DNA from 2 places in the Paenibacillus sp. J22TS3 genome. Region 1 is predicted to be linked to the other one. Evidence: predicted binding sites of a transcription regulator. Region 1 holds the regulator's gene; the other holds the start of a gene.
The links. Region 1 encodes Rex, which represses fermentation and respiration genes when NADH is low (regulators of the CRP and FNR family bind a similar motif). Its sites were predicted from a motif close to TTGTGAAATATTTCACAA; they were not measured.
Positions count from the first base shown of each region.

Region 2: the regulator Rex is predicted to act here: its motif matches at 3,469-3,486, upstream of KJS63_RS24215 (DUF1858 domain-containing protein).

Region 1 covers NZ_BOSF01000001.1:370,243-375,368, reverse strand. The annotation lists gene dinG (ATP-dependent DNA helicase DinG) at 1-2,422, shown strand, start outside; gene KJS63_RS01680 (redox-sensing transcriptional repressor Rex) at 2,454-3,104, shown strand; gene KJS63_RS01675 (amidohydrolase) at 3,094-4,392, shown strand; gene KJS63_RS01670 (cell wall elongation regulator TseB-like domain-containing protein) at 4,426-4,932, shown strand.
Region 2 covers NZ_BOSF01000011.1:33,686-38,811, forward strand. The annotation lists gene KJS63_RS24195 (ABC transporter permease) at 1-171, opposite strand, end outside; gene KJS63_RS24200 (ABC transporter ATP-binding protein) at 168-1,082, opposite strand; gene KJS63_RS24205 (HAMP domain-containing sensor histidine kinase) at 1,222-2,607, opposite strand; gene KJS63_RS24210 (response regulator transcription factor) at 2,604-3,278, opposite strand; gene KJS63_RS24215 (DUF1858 domain-containing protein) at 3,600-3,827, shown strand; gene KJS63_RS24220 (DUF438 domain-containing protein) at 3,893-5,126, shown strand, end outside.

The DNA.
Region 1 (5,126 bases):
CCAGGCCGATTCGGACGCGCTGGCGACCGCACTGATCTTCCTGAAATGTCTGGAGGAGATCGAAGAGCTGCCTCTTCTGTCGCTGCAGCGTCTCTCTGACCTGTTCGCAGGAGAAGACAGCGATCTGGGGTGGTTCTTTGATGCTGCACTGCAGGAGAGGGAGAAGGAAGCTGCCGCGCCCATGGCGGACGGTTATTCCTACTACCGGCAGTTTGCCTTGAAGACCGAGGACTGGATCGACATCAAGCCGGCGAGGAGCGAGGAGGCGGACAATCCGCTCGAAGACGTTTCCTTTGAACAGTTCCTGAGTCAGGTCCGTGCGAATCTGAAGGCGAAGCTCCCGCAGTTCGAAGAGCGAGAAGCGCAGAATATGATGCTGGACGAGGTAATGCGGGCGTTCGACGAGGACAAGCATTTGCTTGTGGAAGCTGGCACTGGAACGGGGAAATCCCTTGGATACCTGCTTCCTGCGATTTATCATAGTGTGAAGGCCGAAGAGAAAGTTATGGTCAGCACGCATACCATAAATCTTCAGGAGCAATTACGTGAGCGGGATATTCCGTTATTGTCCGAGGTTGTACCGTTTCCATTCCGTGCAGCGATCTTCAAGGGCAGACAGCATTATTTGTGTCTGCGTAAATTTGAACATAAAATAAATAAAAGAGACTTTGTATCGCCCAAGGAAGACGTCTTGATCGCGGCTCAGATGATCGTCTGGCTTACCCAGACCGAAATCGGCGACGATGAAGAGCTGAATCAAGGCAACCGGGGGGCGGACTTCTGGGAGACAGTTGCCAGTGAATCAGACTCATGTCTGGGCCGTTCCTGCCCTTGGTTCCGTAAATGCTACTATCACAAGGCCAAACATGAAGCTGGAGTGGCCGACGTGGTGATCACCAATCATTCCAAACTGTTTACGGATGTGAAGGCCGGGCATCAGCTGCTGCCATCCTACGAGCGGCTGGTGATTGATGAGGCACATCATCTGGAAGATGTGGCTGGCAAGCACCTTGGTATGAATATGAAGTATTTCACCGTTCTTCATACCCTTACCCGGCTGTATAAAGACAGCCGTACAGGGCAGCTTCCTAATCTCCGCATCCAGCTTCAAAGCAGCGGTTCGGAGAAAGCACTGGAATGGGTTAACGTGATTGATAACTTGTATCCGGAACTGCTGGAGATCAAAGAGAACTGGGACCGTCTCAGCGACCAGCTGTTCAGCTTGATGCCTGAACGAAGTGATGCAGCTCCCGGTGAACCCGGCCAGTTCGTGCTTAGGCTCCTGCCGAATAACAAGCCGAAGAACTGGGAAGAGCTGAGCGAGCTTGAGAATCAAATCTATCTGACGATGGGGGGCGTCATCCGCAAGGGTGAGCGGATGATGAATGAGCTGAAGGATGATGATGACAGCTATGGGTCAGAGAGCTTGCTTACGGACATCAGCGGTCTATTTAAGGACTTGGTGGCCGAGCGGGACAATATCCGCTCATTCATGAAGCTGGACAACGAAGAGACCGTGTATTGGATCGAAGGCAACGGACATTACCGCAGCCGTTCTCTGCAGATTTACGCGGTGCCAGTTGAAGTTAGCCAACAGCTGAAGGAATATTTCTTTGACAAAAAGAAAAGTGTTATTATGACCTCGGCAACGCTGTCCGTGGACAAATCATTCCAGTACATGATTGAACAGCTGGGACTTCAGGAAGCTTCGGATCAGCATCGGCTGCTTACTTCCATGCTTCCTTCCCCGTTTAAATACCGGGAGCAGGCACTGCTTGTCATTCCAAGAGACTTCCCTAGTGTTAAGGGGAGTGTTGGTGATGACTACTTTGTCAGCACATTGGTGAGCTCGCTCGCTGATGCGGCGGTAGCGACACAGGGCCGTATGTTGGTCCTGTTTACCTCGTACCGGATGCTGCGCCAGGTCTACGATCCGTTGAAGGAGGCGCTTGGCGCGCAAGGCATTACTGTGATCGGACAAGGCGTGGACAGCGGCAATCGCACCAAGCTAACCCGCAGATTCCAAGGTCAGCAGGCCTCCGTACTGCTGGGAACAAGCAGCTTCTGGGAAGGGGTGGATATCCCGGGAGATGCGCTGACAAGCCTGGCGATCGTCCGGCTGCCCTTCCAGCCGCCGAATCATCCGCTGGTGGAGGCAAAGAGTGAGCGGCTTCAGCGGCAGAAGAAGAATCCGTTCATGAAGCTGTCCGTTCCGCAGGCGGTGATCCGGTTCAAGCAGGGCTTCGGACGGCTGGTCCGCTCCTCACAGGACCGCGGAATTGTGATTGTTTATGATACGCGGATTCTTGAGTCCTACTATGGGAAGTACTTCCTGTATTCTTTGCCGGGGCCAAAGATGGAGCATATGCCCACACAGCAAATGGTGTCCCGAATATCAGAATGGCTAGGCACCGGCGATTGACCGGACTCATTAGATTTAGGGGGAAATAGAGATGAAATCGGAGAAAATATCGGACGCGGTTGTGCGCAGATTGCCTGTATATCTGCGCTTTCTGAATGAGCTTAGCCTGCGGGAGGTTGCGACCGTTTCTTCACAGGAGCTTGGACAAAAGCTGGATCTGAATCCGGCACAAATCCGCAAGGATTTGGCATATTTCGGTGACTTTGGCCGTAAGGGAATCGGCTATGATGTTTCATATCTGATTGAGAAGATCCGCCAAATCCTGAATTTGGATCAGCAGATTAACGTGGCCCTTGTTGGGGCAGGTAATCTGGGCCAAGCCTTGTCGAACTACAATACGTATTTGAAAGATAACATGAAGATTGTGGCCCTCTTTGATGCTTCCGAGCACAAGATTGGCCAAAAAATCAACTCATTGACAGTGCAGCCGATTGAGGAATTGGGAGAGACGGTCAAGAGGCTGAATATCCGGATTGGGATTATTACAGTACCCGATATTGAGGCGCAGCGGGTTGCTGATCAGCTGATCAGCGCCGGAATAGAAGCCATACTTAACTTCGCCCCGACTATTCTGAAGGTGCCTGCCGGGGTACGTCTGCATGCGGCGGATTTCACTACCGATCTGCTCAGCTTGGCTTATTATTTGGAGGATGGAAAGGAAGACGAGTGGAATGAGTCGTAAATGGTTGATCAAGAACGGAACCTTTGTGGTATTGGAGCCGGGGCAATCCGTGATCAAGGGATATATGCTGATCGAGGATGATGTAATTAAATATGTTGGAGAGAGTTGCCCGGAAGGTGAAGAGGAGACAGAAGCTTTTGACGGAAGCGGCCTGCTTTTTTCTCCAGGATTGATCAACACCCATGGCCATGCGGCAATGTCCCTGCTGAGGGGTTATGGTGATGATATGGAACTCCAAACGTGGCTTCAAGAGAAGATGTGGCCTATGGAGGCCAAGTTTACATCTAACGATGTATACTGGGGAACATCCCTGTCTGTATTGGAGATGCTCAAAGGCGGAACCACGACCTTCCTGGACATGTACGACCACATGGACCAGGTGGCCAAGGTGGTGCAGGAATCCGGAATGCGCGCGGTGCTCATGCGCGGAGCTATAGGGCTGTGTCCAGAAGACGTGCAGCAGATGAAGCTGGAGGAGGCGGTACAGTTCGCCAAAGACTGGCATGGACAGGCCGATGGCAGAATCACTACCATGATGTCGCCGCACTCCCCTTACACATGTCCTCCGGCATTTATTGAGAAGTTTGTCCAGGCGGCACATGATCTGGACCTGCCGCTGCATACGCATATGTCGGAGACGGCTGCGGAAGTTCAGCAGAACATCAACGATTATGGGACACGTCCTGCCATCCATTTGGAGAAACTTGGATTTTTCTCCCGTCCATCCATTGTAGCCCATGGCGTTCATCTTACCGACGAAGAGATTGAAATCCTGGCCAGAAACAAGGTGGCCGTCTCCCATAACCCGGGAAGCAATCTTAAGCTGGCAAGCGGTGTAGCGCGTGTAATGGATCTTCAGAAGGCTGGTGTGGTCGTTTCTTTGGGTACCGATGGAGCAGCCAGCAATAATAACTTGGATATGTTTGAAGAGGTGAGGCTCGCCGCGTTGATTCATAAAGGCGTATCAGGTGATCCGACTGCGGTGCCTGCGGATGAGGCGCTCAAGATGGGCACCATTTATGGCGCACAGTCCGTCTATCTTCAGAACACTGGCCGTCTTGCCGCTGGCATGAAAGCAGATTTCATTGCTTTGGATACAGATCAAGCGCATTTTGTTCCATATACAGATTTCATTTCCCACATGGTCTACTCTGCAGGGCCGAAGGATGTTAAGCACGTGTGGGTGAACGGGGCGCAAGTCGTGAAGAATGGAAGCTGCATCACAATGGATGAAGAGCGGATTCGCCGGGAAGCTCAAGCATGTTTTGAAGGACTGCTCTCCCGTTAAGCGGAGACTTCTGGCCAGAAAGGAAGTGAAGGCTTGAAGAAAAAGACGAAATGGATTCTGCTCTCCATTCTCATTGTGCTTGTAGTTCTGTTCGGGATACAGCGTTATTATGTATATACCATGAGTGATTACTGGGCAGAGAAGGATGCGGCAATTATTGTGGCGAAGCAGCAGGCGGGACTGGCCTCGGTAGAGCATGCAAGCAAGTCGGTCTGGGATACCGTATGCTGGGTCATCGAGGGCAAGAGCACTTCTAATCAGGATATCGTGGTTTGGGTGGTTGACGGCAAAGTGGATCATCAGGAGCTGGCCAAGAACGGAGTTACTCTGGAGCAGGTGCGCAATAAGGTGAAAGCTGAGCTGCCAGATGCAACTATTGTTAGGCTCGTGCCTGGAATCTATGACAAAGACCCGGATGACACGGCAAAGGAATATGTATATCAATTGTTCTACAAAGAGAAGGATCATTATAACTACAGATTCTATAAATTCTCGGATGGGCAGGCTCTACAGGATACGTTTACCCTGCCTAATCGTTAAGAGGGTTGCTATTGGTATATTTTAAAATAAAGCTCTAAACCTAGGTTCTAATAAACAAGACCTTCCATCATGAGAATGGAAGGTCTTGTTTGGTTTGCGGCTATTTATTGAACGTTGTGAGAAATATCCCAACAATTTCAAAGATTTTCAGACATTCGCTTAGAAAAAGTATATATTCTGTGATATACTAATAC
Region 2 (5,126 bases), on a different contig from region 1:
AATGATCGACATCCATAAGTTCCCGTTGGCGCGGGCGACCATGAACTCGTAGCGCAGTCCGAAATTGAGCGCCTGCATGGCGACAAGCCCGATGGGGGCAATGAAGATCAGGAACCAGATTCCTTTGCCGCGTATCTTCAGGAAGTCAGCGGATAAAGCCCGGCCAATCATAGGGACTTCACCTCCCCGATAACCTCCATGAAGATGTCCTCGAGCGACTTGTTCTTCTCCTCTACGCGGTAGATCAAGTGTCCGTTGTCAACGAGCCGCTTGACCAGGGAAGCAACTTGCTTGTCATCCAGGCCTTCCACATGCAGCACATTCTGCTGGGCCTGTCCGGTAATTCCGGCATCCTTGGCCAGCCACAGAGCGGATTCAGCTTCCGACACTCTGATGTCTATTCCGCCGGCCGCCTTCTGCCGCAGATTGGCGATCGTGTCTTGGAAGACCATCCGCCCGTCGCGGATAATGCCAACGGTTCCGGCCATCTGTTCGACCTCACCGAGCAAATGGCTGGAGACGAGGACTGTGATCCCATGCTCCCTCGGCATCTGCTTGATCAGCTCGCGGATTTCGTGGATCCCGGATGGATCAAGTCCGTTCGTAGGCTCATCGAGGATCAGGAGTTCGGGGGAGCCTAGCAGAGCGGATGCAATTCCCAGGCGCTGCTTCATTCCGAGCGAGTAGCCCTTCACCGCCCGTTTGGATTCCTTGGTCAGGGATACAATCTCAAGGACCTCATCAATGCGTGATTTCGGAACATCCAGGATCCGGCGGATGGCTTCGAGGTTCTCGACCGCAGTCAGATGGCCGTAATAGGAAGGGTACTCCACCAGCGATCCGACCCGGCGCAGTATATTAATTTTGTCGCTCTTCAAGTTCTTTCCGAGAATTTCGACAGTTCCCTTCGTCGGACGAATCAGTCCCAGCAGCATACGTATCGTTGTGGTCTTGCCGGCACCGTTCGGACCGAGGAAACCGTAAATTTCTCCCTTCCTGATCTCCAGATTCAAATCGCTGACGGCATTCCGTCCGCGGTAGCTTTTCGTTAAACCGTTAGTTTTGATTACATATTCGCTCATGGTTTCTCTTCACCTCGTTAACCAGCATAAATCGGTTAGTTTAAAAGCCGGTGTCCACCGAGTTTAAATTTAGTTTAAAAAAAGACCGGAGCGTAACGAATCACGCTTCCGGTCTTGCTTATAGGCTTACAGCTTCGCATCAAGGGTGAATCCGCATGCGAGTCCCTTCGGTAGTGCTGTCAATATCTAGTTTAAGCGACATCTCTTTAAGCAACAGCTTCACAATGGCGAGGCCAAGGCCGGCTCCCTTAGTTCCGCTCTCGGCGAGCATGCCGGGACCACGGTCATGGATGACCAGCTCCGCCGGTCTGCCTGGACTGCACTCTATGCTCAGGCCGATATAGCGGCCTGACTTGGCATGCCGTACGATGTTCTGGAACAAATTATCCAGAACCCGGCGGAAAGCCTGCTCATCGACGGGCCAGATTAGGGACTCGCCATCCAGATCAATATCAGGCTCAAGCCCTTCCCGTTCCCATAGGGGATACCAGGCGGCCGCGCTCTCCCTGACGATCCGGAGAATATCCTGAGACTTCGGATGGATGGCATATTTGCCGCTGGTCAGCAGGTTGTAGGAGAGAAGGTGATCGATCAGATGGTCGAGGTCACGCATTTTGTCCTGCATCAGGGTGAGGGACTGGCTTCCCTGCTCGGACAGGTTCTCCTTCTTCAGGGAATACAAGTGACTGCCAATCACGGTCAGCGGAGTTCTCAGATCATGGGAGAGATTGCTGACCAGCCGCTTGCGCAGATGCTCTTCCTCGACCTCACGAATGCGGCTCTCCCGAAGCTGGTCAACCATGTAATTGAACGACTGCTCCAGCATTCCGATCTCATCGGCTTTGCCTGTGTGGATCTTCTGAGGAAGGCCGTCCTCGCCAGGGAAATGCATGGCTGACTCCAGGGTAAGCAGCCGCTTGCGAATATCGCGGAAGAACAGATAAGAGAGCCCCGCGAAGAAAGCAAACAGCAGGAGCAGTGTGATTCCAAACAGACTGAAGCTTGAACTGTCGTTGGCGCCTCTTACGAAATAGGAGCGAGGCACCTCAATCCCCATGAAGCCTTGACGCTTGTTAGGAGAATCTCCGATGAACGCGACCACGGTGAAGAAGTTGTCGTCACTGCCGCCCTTTTTCATGTACTGGATCGTATCCTCTAAAGACCACTGAACCGGAAGTTTCCTTAAGACAGGGGGCAGCTGATGCGTTTCTCCGCTGTGATCCACCCAGAAGATGGTGGCAAAAGGATATTTCTTTTTGTATTCCTTAAGGCGCTGATTAATTTTGTCCGGTGAAGCGTCGGCAAGCTGCTTGGCTGCGTCATGCCAGTTAGCCGTCAAATAGCCGGAATTAATATAATTCGGGTTGGCTTTCTCCTGGCTGGTCGTGACAACGCTGTTCATCAGCCAGGTTGCTAGGAAGCTAAGTGGAATCACCACGGGAACAAACAGGAGTGCCGCCAGAACAATAAGGAAGTAGCGGGACAAGAGAGAGGAGCGGAATTTGGGAAACCTGCGGAACTTCATGCCCTCACCCGGTACCCGATTCCCCGGATCGTCTCGATGATTTTAGGCTCAGCGGGGTCAAGCTCAATCTTCTCTCTCAAATAGCGGATGTGGACCATCAAGGTTTTATCGCCATCAAGGTACGGGTCCCCCCATACAGCCTCATAGATTTGTTCCTTGGTCATAATCTGGCCCAGATGCCGGATCAGATACATGAAGATTTGGAACTGCTTGCCGGTTAGTATAATCTCTTCTCCCGTGTCCTTGTGTTCGATCCGGTTCTCGCGTTCGTAGACGCGAAGATGCCCCAGCTCCAGCGGGAGATCGCTTAGGGAACCGCTCCGCCGGATCAGCACTTCAATCCGGGCCGTAAGCTCATCCGGATGAAACGGCTTGGTCAGGTAGTCGTCCGCGAATTGGAGTCCCTGCAGTTTATCGTCAATGGAAGAACGAGCTGACAGCATAAGAATAGGGGTCTGCGGATAATTACGCTTCAGCCGCTGGCCCACGGTGAATCCGTCAAGTCCCGGCAGCATGACATCCAGAATAATCAGGTGGGCATCCGCCGCCGCGTCCAAGGCGCCTTCCCCGCTCTTCAGCCACTTTACCTCGTATCCCCGGTCCTTCAGGTCCTGGCTGACCCAACTTCCGATCTCGGGATCATCTTCAACATATAACAAATGAATAGCCACAATCAGGTTCCTTTCCGGCTCTGCCGCAAATTTGACTGCATTATACCACGAAGTTCCAGGGAGCGAGAAACAAGGTAGTCACAAAAGGTCATTCTAAGCTTGCTGCAAGCGGGGGTAAACCGGTTGGCTCAGGGCCTCAAACTTTCCAAATCACTTTCCAAATCAATAGAATGTTAAAAAAGTCCGCTCCTTGTGACTACAATCACAAGCACTCCCCCTTAAGCATGTTAATTTTGAATTGAGAAAAATTCTCAATTATATCAAGGTACAGGCAAAGCTACGGTATGCCGCCTGCTTCGCCTGAAATGGGGGAAGTTCTTTATGACCAAACAAGTTCATTTCCAGTCCAGCCTGTTCGATCTGTGCACAGCGGACCCGGAGATTATAGACATTATGGTGGGCCTTGGATTTGCACAGATCGCCAAGCCCGGAATGCTGCAGACCGCAGGCAGGTTCATGACGATTCCAAAGGGAGCGGCCATGCGGAAAATTCCTTTGACAGACATTATTGCGGCCTTTGAATCCCAGGGTTATGAAGTGATTGTGTAAGTGATTGTGTAGAGATAAGAGCAATGCATGACAAAGTATAAGTCATTACCAAGGGGGAAATTGAAATGAGCGAGCTGATTAATAACCGGGAGACAGAAGCTGCCTCACGAACCAAACGTCAAGAGATGCTTAAAGAGATTATTAAGGAGCTTCATCAGGGCAAGAGTGTGGAGGAGGTTAAAGCCCGGTTTGAGCAAGCGGTGGGGGATGTGACTGTGGCTGAAATTTCGGCAATGGAGCATTCCTTGATGGAGGAAGAGGGGATTCCGGTTACGGAGGTGCAGCGCTTATGCTCGGTGCACACGGCGATATTCAAGGGCTCCATTGAGGAAATTCACCGCTCGTCGAAGCCTGAGGAGCAGCCGGGCCATCCGGTTCATACATTCAAGATGGAGAATCGGGAGATTGAACGTCTGGTCAACTTCAAGCTTCAGCTGCATGTGGATCGGCTGAAGAAGGGGGACGATCCTGCGGTCATCTTGAAGCTGCTGGAGGATTTGAATCTGCTGATGGACCTCGATAAACACTACAGCCGGAAGGAGAATCTGTTGTTCCCCTATCTCGAGAAGTACGGCATCTTTGGTCCGACCAAAGTGATGTGGGGAGTAGACGATGGCATCCGGATGCTGATTAAGGAGACCAAATCCCTGCTCGCGGCCCACACTACAGGAGAAGACCTGGCTTATATTCTCACCTCACTGGAGCGGACCATTACCGAGGTGAATGAGATGATCTTTAAGGAAGAGAACATTTTGCTGCCGATGGCACTGGAGAAGCTGACCGAGGATGAATGGGTCAAGATCGCCAAAGAGAGCGATCAGATTGGCTTCTGCCTGGCAGCTCCGGAACAGGAATGGAAGCCCGAGCGGGCACCGCTTCCAGAAGGTGCGGAAGCAGAGGAAGAGGGCGTTCCAGGCGGCTTCGTCCGGTTCGAGACGGGCATCCTGTCGGTTCAGCAGCTGGAAGCTGTCATGAACCATCTCCCTGTGGACCTCACGTTTATTGACGAGAACGATGTGGTCCGGTATTTCTCGCACGGCAAGGAACGGATTTTTGCCAGAACGAAGGCGGTCATTGGCCGCACCGTACAGAACTGTCATCCGCCCCAAAGCGTACATGTCGTGAATGAGCTGCTTGCTGATTTCAAAGCCGGACGGAAGGATGCCGAGGATTTCTGGATTCCGGTAAAAGATAAATTTGTCTATATCCGGTATTTTGCGGTACGCGGCAGTGAGGGCCAGTACCTTGGCACGCTTGAATTTACCCAGAATATCGCTCCAATTCGCGAGCTGGAAGGAC